2 regions of the Kitasatospora sp. NPDC001119 genome follow, and region 2 is predicted to be linked to the other one. Evidence: riboswitches for the same ligand, from Rfam matches in the RefSeq annotation. Region 2 holds a riboswitch; the other holds the start of a gene.
The links. Region 2 has a riboswitch for cobalamin ahead of ACWDD9_RS27450 (ABC transporter substrate-binding protein). Riboswitches for the same ligand answer to the same signal wherever they lie in the genome.

Region 1: linked by a shared signal. The riboswitch ahead of ACWDD9_RS23505 (FecCD family ABC transporter permease) and the one ahead of ACWDD9_RS27450 (ABC transporter substrate-binding protein) in region 2 are both predicted to bind cobalamin.

The regions. Positions count from the first base shown of each region.
Region 1 covers NZ_JBSFKI010000019.1:24,475-32,330, reverse strand. The annotation lists gene ACWDD9_RS23535 (ABC transporter substrate-binding protein) at 1-924, shown strand, start outside; gene ACWDD9_RS23530 (amino acid ABC transporter permease) at 962-1,936, shown strand; gene ACWDD9_RS23525 (amino acid ABC transporter ATP-binding protein) at 1,933-2,733, shown strand; gene ACWDD9_RS23520 (CGNR zinc finger domain-containing protein) at 2,847-3,428, shown strand; gene sodX (nickel-type superoxide dismutase maturation protease) at 3,436-3,798, opposite strand; gene sodN (superoxide dismutase, Ni) at 4,075-4,470, shown strand; cobalamin riboswitch at 4,538-4,676, shown strand; gene ACWDD9_RS23505 (FecCD family ABC transporter permease) at 4,800-5,879, shown strand; gene ACWDD9_RS23500 (ABC transporter ATP-binding protein) at 5,876-6,679, shown strand; gene ACWDD9_RS23495 (ABC transporter substrate-binding protein) at 6,696-7,688, shown strand; gene ACWDD9_RS23490 (nuclear transport factor 2 family protein) at 7,779-7,856, shown strand, end outside.
Region 2 covers NZ_JBSFKI010000024.1:1,658-9,513, forward strand. The annotation lists gene ACWDD9_RS27440 (ABC transporter ATP-binding protein) at 1-15, opposite strand, end outside; gene ACWDD9_RS27445 (FecCD family ABC transporter permease) at 12-1,091, opposite strand; gene ACWDD9_RS27450 (ABC transporter substrate-binding protein) at 1,088-1,957, opposite strand; cobalamin riboswitch at 2,215-2,420, opposite strand; gene ACWDD9_RS27455 (shikimate dehydrogenase family protein) at 2,533-3,411, opposite strand; gene ACWDD9_RS27460 (3-dehydroquinate synthase family protein) at 3,413-4,477, opposite strand; gene ACWDD9_RS27465 (ROK family protein) at 4,569-5,474, opposite strand; gene ACWDD9_RS27470 (type II 3-dehydroquinate dehydratase) at 5,636-6,076, opposite strand; gene ACWDD9_RS27475 (DegT/DnrJ/EryC1/StrS family aminotransferase) at 6,239-7,405, shown strand; gene ACWDD9_RS27480 (Gfo/Idh/MocA family protein) at 7,414-7,856, shown strand, end outside.

The DNA of each region.
Region 1 (7,856 bases), on a different contig from region 2:
ACCACCCGTACCCAGCGCAGCCGGCTCTTCGCAGCCGGTGTGGTCGCCGCCTCGGTCTCCCTGGTGCTGACCGGTTGCAGCAGCAGCAAGAGCGAGAGCAGCGGCGCCCCCAACGCCTCCGCGACCGTCAACGAGGTCAAGGCCGACCCCAAGCTGGCCGGGCTCGTCCCGGACGACGTCAAGGCCGCCGGCAAGCTCCTGGTCGGCGCCGACGCCTCGTACGCGCCGGACGAGTTCAAGGACGACAGCGGCAAGGTCATCGGCATGGACGTCGACCTGGCCAACGCCATCGCCGCCAAGCTCGGACTGAAGGCCGAGGTCCAGGACTCCGGCTTCACCGCGATCATCCCCGGCATCCAGTCGAACAAGTTCCAGCTCGGCATGTCGTCCTTCACGGACAACAAGGAGCGCGAGCAGATCGTCGACATGGTCACCTACTTCAACTCCGGCAGCGCCGTCGCGGTGAAGAAGGGCAACCCGGAGAAGATCGACCCGAAGGACCTCTGCGGCAAGAAGGTCGCCGTCCAGACCGGCACCACCCAGGCCGACGAGATCAAGGACACCCGCGACCCGGACTGCGCCAAGGCCGGCAAGCCGGGCGTCCAGAACGGCGGCGACAAGTTCGACCTCCAGACGGACGTCACCAACGCCGTGGTCTCCGGGCGCGACCAGGCGATGATGGCCGACTCCCAGGTCGTCGACTACGCGATCAAGCAGTCCGGCGGCCAGCTGGAGAAGGTCGGCGAGACCTACGGCGTGGCCCCCTACGGCGTCGCGCTGGCCAAGGGCTCCAAGCTCACCCCGGCCGTCCAGGGGGCCGTCCAGTCGCTGATCGACGACGGCACCTACAAGCAGATCCTCGCCAAGTGGGGGGTCGAGTCCGGCGCCATCACCACCTCGACCGTCAACGGCGCCGTCAGCTGACCCTCGTCCGCTCCATCTTCTCCCCCGAGGCCACACCGTGAACTCTTTGGACAAGGGGACGGCGGAGCAGGGCCGGCCCGAGACCATCAAGGCCGTCCCCGTCCGCCACCCCGGACGCTGGGCCGGCGCCGTCGTCATCGCCGTACTCGCGGCGATGCTGGTGAGCGCCCTCTTCACCAACCCCGCTTTCAAGTGGGACATCGTCGGTCAGTACCTGTTCCACGACAGCATCATGCACGGCCTGCTGGTGACGCTGGAACTGACCGTGCTCGCCATGCTCATGGGTGTGGTCGGCGGCATCGTCCTCGCGGTGATGCGCCTGTCCCCGAACCCGCTGCTGGCCGGCGTCGCGTGGGTCTACATCTGGATCTTCCGCGGCACCCCGGTGCTGGTGCAGCTGGTGTTCTGGAACTTCCTCGGCCTGATCTGGGCCAAGCTGTCGATCGGCGTCCCGTGGGGGCCGGAGTTCTGGTCCGAGCAGACCAACGTGCTGATCCCGACCTTCGTCGCCGCGCTGCTGGGCCTCGGCCTCAACGAGGCCGCCTACATGGCGGAGATCGTCCGCGGCGGCATCCAGTCGGTGGACGAGGGCCAGACCGAGGCCGCGCACGCGCTCGGCATGAGCCGGTTCCAGACCATGCGCCGGATCGTCCTGCCGCAGGCCATGCGGGTGATCATCCCGCCGACCGGCAACGAGACCATCTCGATGCTCAAGACCACCTCGCTGGTCTCCGTGATCTCCCTGGAGGAGATCTTCCGGGCCGGCCAGGTCATCTACTCCCGGAACTACCAGAACATCCCGCTGCTGATCGTGGTCAGCCTCTGGTACCTGTTCTTCACCTCGGTGCTGACCATCGGCCAGTACTACATCGAGCGCCACTACGCCCGAGGTTCCAACCGCACCCTCCCGCCCACCCCGCTGCAGCGGCTGCGGAGGCTGTTCGCCGGGAAGCCCGCCCCCAGGACGACCGCCGACGTCGTCCCGGGGCTCGAGGGAGGTGGTCACGTATGACCGATCCGACCAAGTCCCCCGCCGGCGCCGCGTCCGGCGAGCCGATGGTCCGCGCCGAGAACGTGCACAAGTCGTACGGCCTGGTCGAGGTGCTCAAGGGCATCGACCTGGAGGTCAGGCAGGGCGAGGTGTTCTGCCTGATCGGCCCGTCCGGCTCCGGCAAGTCGACCTTCCTGCGGTGCATCAACCACCTGGAGAAGATCAACGGCGGCCGCCTCTGGGTGGACGGCGAGCTGGTCGGCTACCGGCAGAAGGGCGACCGGCTGCACGAGCTCAGGGACCGCGAGGTCGCCCTCAAGCGGCGCGACATCGGCATGGTCTTCCAGCGCTTCAACCTGTTCCCGCACATGACCGCCGTCGAGAACGTCATGGAGGCGCCGGTCCAGGTCAAGGGCGAGAGCCGGGCCGACGCCCGCGAGCGCGGGATGGCCCTGCTGGAGCGGGTCGGCCTCGCCGACAAGGCGAAGAACTACCCCTCGCAGCTCTCCGGCGGCCAGCAGCAGCGCGTGGCGATCGCCCGCGCGCTGGCCATGAAGCCCAAGCTGATGCTCTTCGACGAGCCGACCTCCGCGCTCGACCCGGAGCTGGTCGGCGACGTCCTCGACGTCATGCGCGGCCTCGCCGAGGAGGGCATGACCATGGTGGTCGTCACCCACGAGATGGGCTTCGCCCGCGAGGTCGGCGACGCGCTGGTGTTCATGGACGGCGGGGTGGTGGTCGAGTCCGGCAACCCCCGCGAGGTGCTCACCGACCCGCAGCACGAGCGCACCAGGGCCTTCCTCTCCAAGGTGCTCTGAGCCCGTACGCCCGGCGCCCGGCAGGTCACTCCTGCCGGGCGCCGTCGTTTTCCCCGCCCGGGTAATAGGCTGGAGGCAGTCAGCCCGTTACCGACCCCCCTGGAAGGACCCCTGTGGAGCTCGCCGCCTACGCCGATCTCGCCGTCCGGCTGGTGAACACCGAGGAGCCCGAGCGCGGCACCGACTCGCTGACCTCCGTGGAGGCGGTGCGCGGTCTCTTCTCCGACTCCTCGCGGGCCCGCTCGCTCGCCGACGAGTCCGACGTGCCCCGGCTGCGGGCGGTGCGGACCCGGCTGCGCGGGGTCTTCGAGGCCGCCGCCGGCGGGGACGAGATCCGCGGCGTCGACCTGCTGAACAGCCTGCTGATGGAGTACCCGGTCAGCCCGCTGATCTCCGGGCACGACTACCTGGACGACGCCGGGCGGCCGCGCTGGCACCTGCACCTGGCCGACAACTCCCCCACCGCCACCGCCCACTTCAGCGCGGTCGCCTGCATGGGCCTGGCCGTCCACCTCACCGAGCTGGGCGCCGACCGGCTCGGCATCTGCCAGGCCGCGCCCTGCCGCAACGCCTACCTGGACACCTCGACCAACCGCTCCCGCCGCTACTGCTCGGACCGCTGCGCGACCCGCGCCAACGTGGCCGCCTACCGGGCCCGCAAGCGCCTGGAGGCGGAGGCGGCGGCCCGGGCGTAGCGGCCCGCTAGACCTCCTCGACCCAGGCGCCGAGCCGGCGGGCCAGGCCCGGCACCCGGGCCAGCCGCGGGGTGAGCAGCAGCCGCTCCAGCCGGCGCCCCGGCGCCAGCCAGACCGGGCTCGGGCGCAGCCGCAGCAGCACCCGGCCGAGCACCAGCTCGTCCGGGACGGCGCCGTAGCTGCGGCTGTCGCTGTCCACCGGGCGGTTGTCGGAGAGCAGCCACCAGCCCGTGGCCCGGCGCTCGGCAGCCCGCTTCACCACCAGCAGGTCCTGCTGGAAGGGGTGCCGGAAGACCACCACCGCGCCGGGCCGGATCGGCGCGCCGTAGCGGACCAGCAGCCGGTCGCCCTCGCGCAGGGTCGGGACCATCGACGGCCCCGCCACGTCGACCAGCCCGAACGGCAGCGCGCCGCCCGGGCCGCGCTCCCCCGCCCCGGCGCCCTCCGCTCGCGTGCTCCGCGCCACGACTCCTCCTCCCGCCCCCGCTCGCGCCCCCAGTCTGCCGTACGGACCGCCGTCCGTCCGATGTCCGGATTGCGCCGGTTCCCGGTCCGTCTTTCGCCCTAGGCCCACCGCCCGATCGCGAAACCGGGAGGGCGGAAGGGTAATCTCGGGCGCGGGAAGACGATCTAAGGAAGGACTCCCATGTTCTCTCGTCTGTTTGCACCGCGCGCCACCGTCCACGCCCACTGCGACCTGCCCTGCGGCGTCTACGACCCCGCGCAGGCCAAGCTGGAGGCCGAGTCGGTCAAGGCCACCCAGGAGAAGTACCAGGCCAACGAGGACCCGCACTTCCGCGCCCGCGCCGTCATCATCAAGGAGCAGCGCGCCGAGGCCGTCAAGCACCACATCTCGGTGCTGTGGAGCGACTACTTCAAGGCCCCGCACTTCGAGAAGTACCCGCAGCTGCACCAGCTGATCAACGACACCCTGAAGGCCGCCTCGGCCGCCAAGGCGTCCACGGACCCGGCCACCGGCCAGGCCCTGCTCGACCTGATCGCCCAGGTCGACAAAATCTTCTGGGAGACCAAGCAGGCCTGAGCCTGACGCGTCGCCACCCGACCGCCCCCGTCCGCACCGCCGGACGGGGGCGGTCGTGCGTTCACGTCCGACCCGGCTCGGTAAGGGTTGCCTGCCCTGAGTGGCTGTTATGCTGCCAGGGCGTCCGAGGGGGAAGTCCGGTGCGAATCCGGCGCTGACCCGCAACGGTGAGCACGGCCCGTACCCGCCCGTACGGCCGCGCCAGCCCGATCGCCCTCGGCCGCCGACCTCCCGACAACTCGCCGCGGACTGCGAGGGGAACGGCGCCCCGGCACGCCCCCGGCCCGCGCCCGCCCCGGCGCGCTCCCGGCCCGAGGCAAGGCGCACCCGTGAACCGCGCACCCGTCAACCGTGCAGTCGGCCCGCCCGCCCGCCGAATACCCGTCGTCCCGCTCGCCGCCGGACTCGCCGCCGCCCTGCTGCTCTCCCTGGTCTGCGGGGTCGCCCTCGGCTCCTCCGGGCTCGGCCTGCCCCGGGTGCTGCGGCTCCTGGGCGCCGGGCTGACGGGCGGCCGGCTGGACGCGGACGAGGCGGCCGCGTACGCGATCGTCTGGGAGATCCGGCTGCCGCGCACCGTGCTGGCCGCCGTGGTCGGCGCCGGGCTGGCCGCCTGCGGGGTCGCCGTCCAGGCCCTGGTGCGCAACGCGCTGGCGGACCCCTTCGTGCTCGGCATCTCCTCCGGCGCGGCCGTCGGCGCCAATGCCGTGATGCTGTTCGGCGCCTTCGCCTCGCTCGGGGTGTGGGCGATCTCCGCCTCCGCCTTCGGCTCCGCGCTGGCCGCCATGACCCTGGTCTACGTCACGGCCCGCACCGCGTACGGGCTCACCCCGCTGCGGCTGGTGCTCACCGGCACCGCGCTGTCGTACGGCTTCTCCGCCGCCACCACCCTGATGGTCTTCGCCGCCGACCGCGGCGAGGCCGCCCGGGACGTCATGATGTGGCTGCTCGGCAGCCTCGGCGGCGCCACCTGGGGCAAGGTGCCGATCGCCGCCGTCACCGTGCTGGCCGGGCTCGCCTACCTGGCCTGCACCGCCGGGCGGCTGGACGCGCTCGCGATGGGCGACGAGACCTCCGCCTCGCTCGGCGTGGACCCGGACCGGCTGCGCCGCGAGCTGTTCGTGGTGACCGCCGCCGTCACCGGCACCGTGGTCGCGGTCAGCGGGGCGATCGGCTTCGTCGGGCTGCTGATGCCGCACCTGGCGCGGATGCTGGTCGGCGCCGGGCACCGCCGGGTGCTGGTGGTCGCGCCGCTCGCCGGGGCGCTGCTGCTGGTCTGGGTGGACATCGCCTCGCGCACCCTGCTGGCGCCCGCCGAACTGCCCGTCGGGGTGTTCACCGCGGTGCTCGGCGTGCCCGCCTTCCTGGTGATGATGCGCCGCCGCGGCCAGGCCTTCGGAGGTGCCCGGTGACCGCGACGACCGACCCGACCCCGGTGCACGCCCAGGACCTCGCCGTCGACGGCGTCTCGGTGGAGCTGGCCGGCACCCGGCTGGTCCACGAGGTGAGCCTGGCGGCCGCCGCCGGACAGGTGGTCGGGCTGATCGGCCCCAACGGCAGCGGCAAGTCGACCCTGCTGCGCTGCGTCTACCGGGTGCTGAAGCCGGCCGGCGGCGTGGTCCGGCTGGCCGGCGACGACCTGCACGCCCTCACCGCCCGCGAGAGCGCCCGCCGGGTGGCCGCGCTGACCCAGGAGCACTCCGCCGAGTTCGACTTCACCGTCGCCGAGGTGGTCGCCATGGGCCGGCTGCCGCACCGCCGCGGCTTCGGCGCCCAAGTCGACGGGGACGAGCGGCGCTGCGCCGAGGCGCTGCGCAAGGTCCGGGCCGGGCACCTCGCCGAGCGGGGCTTCCTGAGCCTGTCCGGGGGCGAGAAGCAGCGGGTGCTGTTCGCCCGCGCGCTGGTCCAGGAGCCGCGCCTGCTGGTGCTGGACGAACCCACCAACCACCTCGACATCGCGCACCAGTTGGAGGTGCTGGCGCTCGCCCGCGAGGCCGGTCCGACGGTGCTCACCGCGCTGCACGACCTCAACCTGGCGGCGGGCCACTGCGACCTGCTGTACGTCCTGCGGGACGGCCGGATCGTCGCCTCCGGGCCGCCCGACGAGGTGCTCCGACCCGCCCTGCTGGCCGAGGTGTTCGGCGTCCGGGGCACCCCGGTGCGCCACCCGGAGACCGGCGCCCTCCAGCTGCTCTTCGACCGCCTCCCCTGACCCCCAAGGAACTCCCGTGCGCACCAAGGCCGTTGCCGCCACCGCCCTGCTCGCCCTCGGACTCGTCGGCTGCGGCGCCGAGATCGCCCCGAAGGAGGCCGCCACCGCCTCCGCCCACTACCCCGTGACGGTGGACAACTGCGGGGAGAAGCTCACCTTCGCGCAGAAGCCCGCCCGGGTGGTGACCAACGACGTCAACATCACCGAACTGATGCTCTCGCTCGGCCTCGCCGACCGGATGGCCGGCTACGTGATGCCCGACGACAAGGGGAAGATCGACCAGGTCGCCTGGAAGGACGGCTACCAGCAGGCCACCTGGCTCTCCAAGAAGATCCTCACCAAGGAGATCGCGCTGGACGCCAAGGCCGACCTGGTCTTCGCCGGCTGGCACTACGGCTTCGACGAGGGCAGCGGCGTCACCCCGCAGGCCTTCAGGGCGCTCGGCGTCGACTCGTACGTGCTCAGCGAGTCCTGCCGCAGCGGCAAGGGCACCGAGCGCGGCGTGATGGACCCGCTGGAGGCGCTCTACACCGACCTGGCCAACCTCGGCGAGATCTTCGACGTCAAGGACCGCTCCGACCAGCTGATCGCGGACTTCAAGGCGCGGATCGCCGCCGTGCCGCAGCCCGAGCGCCGCCCGTCCGTCTTCCTGTACGACAGCGGGCAGGACAAGCCGTACACCGCCGGGAAGTTCGCCGCCGCCAACGAGATCATCGCCAAGGCGGGCGGGACCAACATCATGGGCGACCTCGCCGACAGCTGGGTCACGGCCGGCTGGGAGAGCGTGGTGCGGCGCGACCCCGAGGTGATCGTGATCAACGACTACGCGACGCCGAAGGCCGAGGAGAAGCGGAAGTTCCTGATGTCCTTCCCGCCGCTGGCCGACGTCGCCGCGGTCAGGAACGGCCGGATCTTCGTCATGGACTACGTCGACCTGGTGGAGAGCCCGCGCAACCCGGCCGCGATCAGCGCGCTGGCCGCCTACCTGCGCACCGTGCCGGCCTCCTGACCGGCCCGGATCCCGCTCCTCCGGGTCCGGGCGGCCGCGGGCGTACGCTCAAGGTACGAGCCGACGGAACCCGACCGGAGGAGCGAGATCATGACCACCACGACGGCCCCCGCCGCCTTCGACACCCGCGCACTGCGCGAGGGCATCGAACGCCGCGACGCCGAGGCC
Region 2 (7,856 bases):
AGGCGTCGTCGTCACTGCGCCCTCCCGTCGGCCCGCCCCTGGCGCCACAGCAGCCAGGCGAAGAACGGCGCTCCGAGCCCGGCCGTGACGACGCCGACGGGGATCTCCCGGTCGGGGAGGACCGAGCGCGCCACGACGTCGCTGCCCACCAGGAGGGACGCGCCGACCAGCGCCGACACGGGCAGCAGGAGGGCGTGGCGCGGGCCGCAGACGAGGCGGACCACGTGCGGGACGACCAGGCCGAGGAACCCGATGACGCCGGTGTTGGCGACCAGGCACGCGGTCACCAGCGCGGCGGTGGCGACGAGGACCCAGCGGGTGCGCTCGACGTGGACGCCGAGGGAGCGGGCGGCGGTCTCGCCGAAGGCGAAGGCGTCCAGGTCGCGGGCCGAGGAGGCCAGGACCGTGACACCCACCAGCGCGACCGCCAGCAGGAAGACGGCGGTGGGCCACCGCACGCCGGCGACCGAGCCCAGCGTCCACTCCATGACACCGCGCGCCGCGTCGCGGTCCCCGAGGACCATCACCACGAACGAGGTGTAGGCCCCGCACATCTGGCCGACCGCGATGCCGGCGAGCACGGTCCGGGCGGTGGGCAGCGACCGGGTTCGGGCGCCGGCCAGGGCCAGGACGACGACGGCGGCGAGCAGGGCGCCGGCGAAGGCCGCCGTCGCCACCGCGCCGGTGCCCACGGCGCCGGACACGCCGACGCCGAGGACGATCACGGTGACCGCGCCGGCGGCGGCTCCGTCCGAGATCCCGAGCAGGAAGGGATCGGCCAGGTCGTTCCCGGTCAGGGTCTGCAGCACCGCGCCGCAGACCGCGAGGCCGGCGCCGGTGGCGGCCGCCCCCAGCACCCGGGGCAGCCGCAACTGCCAGACGATCTGGTCGTCGAGCAGCGTCACAGGAGGGTCGCCCAGCCCGAGACGGCGCGCCACGACCTCGATCACCGTTCCGACCGACTCGTGCTGCGAGCCCACGGCCAGGCCGAGGAGCAGGGTGCTCAGGAGCAGGGCCGCGGCGACGGCCAGGGCCGCCGTCGCGCGGCCCGGACCAGCGGGCCGCGCGACGGGGTGGGGCGCGGCGGTCATGAAGCCGGGTGCAGTCGGCCCAGCCCGTCGGACACCCGGGCGGCACCGTCGGCGAGCAGCACACCGGGGGTCGACTCGGAGAACGGCACCGTCACGAAGGCCTTGCGCTGTACGGCGGTGAGCTTGCTCAGGACCGGGTCGTTCTCCAGGTAGTCGATCTTGGACTGGGCGGTGTCCCAGTCGGCGTCCGCGACCACGATGGCGTCCGGGTCCGCCGCGACGACCTTCTCCCAGCTCACGTTCTGCCAGCTGCCGGGCAGGTCCCCGAAGACGTTGCGGGCGCCCACGGCGTCGAGCACGAGTTGGGGTCCGCCCTGGCCGGCGCCGACGAACGGAGTCTTGGTGTCCGAGTCGAACCACAGGACCTTCAGGCCCTTGCCCGCGGCCGTCGCCGTGAACTGCGCCAGCTGCTGCTCCTGCTGTTGCTGGATCGCGGCGGCCCGCTCCGGGACGCCGAAGACCTTGGCGACGTCGTTCAGCTCGCCCCACGCCGCCTGCCAGGTCGTCGGCGGCACCTGGTTCTTGTCCGAGCAGCCGAACGGGGACAGGTACGACGGGACGCCCTGGCCGCGCAGCTCCTCCCGGGTGCCCGCGACCTTGTCGGTGAACGCGCTGGAGTAGGAGGCGTACAGGAAGTCGGGACGGGCCGCGAGGAGGTTCTCCTTCGTCGGGTACTTCTTGGAGAGCACCGGGACGGAGTCGTAGGCGGCCTTCCACTTCTCCGGGACGGAGTCGTCGAGGTAGGCGGTACCGGCCATGCGGGACTGCAGCCCGAGGGCCAGGGCCACCTCGGTGGCACCCTGGTTGAGCGTCACCAGCCGCTCGGGCGGCGCGCCGACCGTCACGGTGGTCCCGCAGTTGTCCACGCTGACCGGCGCGGCACTCCCGGTCGCCCCGCCGGACGCGACGGGCGCGGGGGCGCCCGCGCAACCTCCGACCACACCGACGAACAGCAGGGCCGCGACGGCCCGGCCGACACGTGTCGGACCTGTGGGACGTACGGGACGTACAGGACGTACAGGACGTACGGGACGCATGGAGCGCGCGGAGCGCATGGAACGTATGGATCGGACCGGATGCGGGTACGGCTGACCGCTGGGCACGTGTTCTCCAAAACCCTCGTGGAACATGTCGCGCCGTGGCCGGTCTCCTGGCTTCCGCATCAACACGCCGCGACCGACCTTCCCGAGCGGCTCTCCCAGCCCGCCCAGTGGCCCTGACCGCTGGCGAAAGCCGGTCAGCGAGGGCCGCGGAACTCCGCGGCAACAGTGGCGAGGGCCGCACCGGACTCAGACCGGTTTCCCGAACACCACGGCGATGGCACGGTATCAGGCGTGGTCAGGTCGGTGGCGACCGGCCGGTGGGATGATCGTTTGGATCGTTCCCGGGGACGGGGGAGGGAGCGGCCACGGGGGTCGGCCGGCTCCGGAGGGACGGGGGATCACCCCGGAAGGCGGAAGAAGGAGCGGTAGAGCGGCAGCTGCTCGGCGAGCATGTGGATGCCGGGGTGGGTGGCGAGGCCGAGGGCGGCGGCGGTGCGCAGCAGCGGGGTCTCGGCGGGCGTCATGATGATGTCGGCGACCAGCGCGCCGGGCGCCAGCGGTGCCGGGTCGAAGGGGAGCGGGTCGGCCGGGTCCAGGCCCAGCGGGGTGGCGTTGACCGCGAGGTCGACGCCGGAGGGCGGGCGCGGGGCGGCGGCCACGCGGCCGGGCCAGCGGGTGCCGAGCCGCTCCAGCAGGGCGTCCACCCGGCCCCGGTCGGGATCGGTCACGGTGAGTGCGGCGGCCCCTTCGGCGAGCAGGGCGGCGGCGATGGCGAGCCCCGCGCCTCCGGCGCCGGCCAGTGCCACCCGCAGCCCGGCCGGGTGGTACCCGGCGGCGGCCAGGCCCCGGACGAACCCGGCGCCGTCGAAGTTGTCGCCGTACCAGCGGCCGTCCGGCTCGCGGCGCAGCGCGTTGGTGCTGCCCAACAGGGCGGCGGCGTCGCTGAGTTCGTCGGCGTGCCCGCACATCGCCAGCTTGTGCGGGACGGTGACCAGCAGCCCGTCCAGGTTGGCGACGGCCTTCAGCCCGCGGACGACCTCGTCCAGCCGGTCCGCCGGGGCGTGCACGGGGACGAGCACGGCGTCCACGCCGCTCGCCGCGAACAGCGGGTTGAGCAGGGCGGGCGCCTTGGCCTGTGCGACCGGGTCGCCGAGCACCGCGAACAGCCGGGTGCGGCCGGAGATCGGCGGGCGGGCGGCCGGCGCGTCGGGTGCGTCGGGTGCCGGTACGTCGGGGGCCGGCAGGTCGGGGGTCGGCAGGTCGGGGTGAAGGGACATCTCAGGCCTCCCCGGCGGCGGCGCGCGGCATGGCGTCCAGCGTGCGGGCGACCAGCGACTCGGGGACGTCGCTGACGAGTTCGGCGCCGCGCGGGCCGTCCAGGACGAAGGAGAGCCCGTCGACGGCCTTCTTGTCCAGCCGCATGAGGGCGATCAGCGCCCCGGTGCCGACCTCGGGCGGCAGTGCGGTCGGCAGCCCGTAGTGGGCGACCACCTCGTGGTGCTCGGCGACCCGCTCGGGGCCGATCCGGCCGAGCGCGCCCGCCAGCCGGCCGGCGAAGACCGTGCCGACGCCGACCGCCTCGCCGTGGCGCAGCCGGAAGTCGGTGGCGCGTTCCAGCGCGTGGCCCAGGGTGTGGCCGTAGTTGAGGATGTGCCGCAGCCCGGTGTCGCGCTCGTCGGCGGCCACCACGGCGGCCTTGCGGGCGACGCTCGCGGCGATCTGCTCGGGCAGCGGCAGGTGGCGGAGGTCCCCGGCGCCGATGAAGTGGCAGCGGGCGATCTCCCCGTAGCCGTTGACGCGTTCGCGCGGCGGGAGGGTGTCGAGGTAGTCGGTGTCGCAGAGCACGGCGGACGGCTGCCAGTACGCGCCCACCAGGTTCTTGCCCTCCGGGAGGTTCACCGCCGTCTTGCCGCCGACGCTCGCGTCGACCTGGGCCAGCAGCGAGGTGGGCAGGTGCACCACGGGCACTCCCCGGTGGTACAGCGCGGCGGCGAGCCCGACCGCGTCGGTGGTGGTGCCGCCGCCGCAGGAGACCACGGCGTCGGCCCGGCCCAGGCCGAACGCGGTGAAACGGCTGCACAGTTCGGCCACCCAGGCGAGGGACTTGCCCTCCTCGCCGTCCTTCGCCTCCACCACCAGGGTGTCGAGACCGGTGTCGGGCAGCCACTCGGCGGGCCGGGCGCTGACCACCGCGACCCGGCGGGCGCCGATCCCCGCGAGCACCCCGGCCAGCCGGTGGCGGGCGCCGGGGCCGATCAGCACCGGGTAGCCGCGCTCACCCAGCTCCACGTCGATGCGCCGCAGCCCGCCGTCCGTACGGACGAGGGTTTCTGTCGTGGTCAACTCGGCTCCCAGGGCTGGTCGGTGAGATGGTGTGCGGTGCGGTGCGGTGCGGTGCGGTGCGGTGCGGTGGGGCGCGGGCGCGGGCACGGCTTCAGGCCGCAGGCTGCAGCCGCGCCAGCGCGAGGGCGCCGTGCAGCGAGGACAGCCCGCCGAGCACGGCCGGCCGGATCGCGGGGACCGGGCCGCCGGGGCGGGCCAGCGCGGCGGCGTGCGCCTCCACCCGCGCCGTGAAGCCGGGCAGCCCGTCGGCGAACCCGCCGCCCAGCACGGTCAGTTCGGGGTGGAACAGCTCGCCGAGCGAGACGGCCGCGGCCGCCAGCGCGGCGCAGGTCTCCTCGACGGCCTCCACCGCCCACGGCGCGCCCTCGGCCAGCCCGGACCGCAGCTCCGGGTACTCGACCGGCGCGCCGCGCAGCAGTTCCGCGCGCCGCAGGGTCGCCGGGCCGGAGGCGGTGGCCTGCAGGCAGCCGCGCCGTCCGCAGTCGCAGACCGGGCCCCGGCGGTCGACGATCAGGTGGCCCGCCTCGCAGGAGCCGCGCCCCGGGCCCGGCAGCGGCGCGCCGCCGTGCACGACACCGCCGCCGACGCCCGTCCCGACACCCAGGTAGACCACGTGCCCGGACCCGGCGTGCACCGCCTCGGCGAGCGCGGCCAGGTCACCGTCGTCCGCCCAGGCCAGGGCGGCGGCGGGGAAGAGCCGCCGCAGCGCCGGGACGAGGTCGAAGCCGCGCCAGTCGGGGCGGCCGGGCCAGGCGAGCACCCGGCCGTCCGGGCCGAGGGTCGCGGGCACGGCCACCCCGACCGCCGCGAAGTCGCCCTCCCAGCGCTCGCGCAGGTCGGCGACCGTGCCGGCCAGCGCCGTCCAGTCGGCGTAGGCGCCGGCCACCCGGGCGCCGGGCCAGCGCAGCACGGCCTCCTCGGTGCGGACCGGCCCGCCGGGCGGACCGTCCTCGGCGCGCAGCGCGACCTTGGTGCCGCCGATGTCGATGCCGAGCACGCCCCGGGCGGCCGTCGGGGCCTGAGCCGTGGGGGCCTGAGCCGTCGGGGCCTGCGGCGTTGGGCCCTGAGCCGTCGGAGCCTGAACCGCGGGACCCGGCGCCGCCGCGGCCCGCGCCGTCGTCGTGGTGCCCCCAGCCGGGGCGCCCGTCGCGAAGCCCATCAGGACGCCGGGACCTTCGCCAGCAGCGCCTGCGCGGCGAGCCGGTAGCCGAGCGCGCCGAGCCCGACGATCACGCCCGAGGCGATCGGCGCCAGTACCGACTCGTGCCGGAAGGACTCGCGCGCCCAGACGTTGGACAGGTGCACCTCGACGAACGGCCGCGGGTAGGCGGCGAGCGCGTCGCGCAGGCCCCAGCCGGCGATCATCAGCGCGCCCGGGTTGACGATCGCCCCGACGGAGCCGTCCCAGGCGTCCTGCACCGCCTCGATCAGCTGGCCCTCGGACTCGCGCTGGACGGAGACCACCTTCCAGCCCCGGCCGGCCACCTCGGCGGCGACCGCGGCCTCGATGTCGGCCAGGGTGTCGGTGCCGTAGACCTCCGGCTCGCGGCGGCCGAGAATCCCGAGATTGGGGCCGTTCAGCAATAGCAGTTCGCTCATATTCCGGTTATAGCAGCGAATTCCCCGGACGAAACCGGAGAGGGTTGCCGAACTGCAGGACAAGGGATTTGTAGGGGGGTGCGTAGGGGAGGTGACGGGCCGGATTTCCTGGGTTAGCGTCCCGTTCCACGGTCCCCCCGACAGGAAAGGCTGCGCGGAATCATGAGTGCCCAAGGACGTCCGGCCCCGGAGTTCCCGGTCTGGCCCCAGTACGACGATGCCGAGCGCGAAGGACTGCTCAGGGCCCTGGAGCAGGGCCAGTGGTGGCGGATGGGCGGCAAGGAGGTCGACACCTTCGAGCAGGAGTTCGCCGACTACCACGGCGCCGCCAAGGCGCTCGCCGTCACCAACGGCACCCACGCGCTGGAGATCGCCCTCCAGCTGCTCGGTGTCGGCCCGGGCACCGAGGTCATCGTGCCCGCGTTCACGTTCATCTCCTCCTCCCAGGCCGCCCAGCGGCTCGGCGCCACCGCGGTGCCGGTCGACATCGACCTCGACACCTACAACCTGAGCCCCGAGGCGGCCGCCGCCGCGATCACCCCGCGGACCCGGGCGATCATGCCCGTCCACATCGCCGGCCAGATCGCCGACCTGGACGCCCTCGACAAGCTCGCCGCCGACTCGGGCGTCTCGATCGTGCAGGACGCCGCGCACGCCCACGGCGCCCGCTGGCGCGGCCGCCGGGTCGGCGAGCTGGGCTCGATCGCCGCGTTCAGCTTCCAGAACGGCAAGCTGATGACGGCCGGCGAGGGCGGCGCCGTCACCTTCCCGGAGACCGCCCAGTACGACGAGGCGTTCCTGCGGCACAGCTGCGGCCGCCCGCCGACGGACCGGAAGTACTACCACCAGACCTCCGGCTCCAACTTCCGGCTCAACGAGTTCTCCGCGAGCGTGCTGCGCGCCCAGCTCGCCCGCCTGGACGGCCAGATCAGCGTCCGCGAGGAGCGCGCCAAGCTGCTCAAGAGGCTGCTGACGGAGATCCCCGGTGTGGTGCCGCAGGGCCACGACGAGCGGGCCGACCGCGTCCCGCACTACATGGCGATGTTCCGGGTGCCCGGCCTCGGCGAGGACCGGCGCAACGCCCTGGTCGACGACCTGATCGCGCGCGGCCTGCCCGCCTTCGTGGTCTTCCGCGCCATCTACCGCTCGGACGGCTTCTGGGAGTCCGCGGCGCCCGACACCACCGTCGACGCGCTGGCCGAGGCCTGCCCCAACAGCGAGGCGCTCACCGCCGACGGCATCTGGCTGCACCACCGCACCCTCCTCGCGAGCGAGCGGGCGATCGAGGACACCGCGCAGATCATCGCCGACGCCCTGGCCGCGGTGTGAACGCGCGGGTGAGCACCGCCGGACGGGGGCCGGACGCCCCGGTGCGGGTGGCCGTCGTCGGCCTCGGCTGGGCGGGCCGCACCATCTGGCTGCCCCGCCTGACGGCCCACCCGGCCTACCGGGTCACCGCCGTCGTCGAGCCCGGCCCCGGCGGCGCGGAGCACGTGCCGTCCGGCGCCGCGCTCCTCGCCGACGCCGACCTGCTCGGCCCCGACGTCGACCTCGCGGTCGTCGCGGTGCCCAACCACCTGCACACCCCCGTGGCCGAACGCCTGCTCGCCCGCGGCATCCCGGTGTTCCTGGAGAAGCCGGTCTGCCTCAGCTCCGCCGAGGCGGACCGGCTGGCCGCCGCCGAACGCGCCGGCGGGACCGTCCTGCTGGCGGGCAGCGCCGCCCGCTACCGGCCGGACGTCGCCGCCCTCACCGAACTGGCGGCGGACCTCGGCCCGAT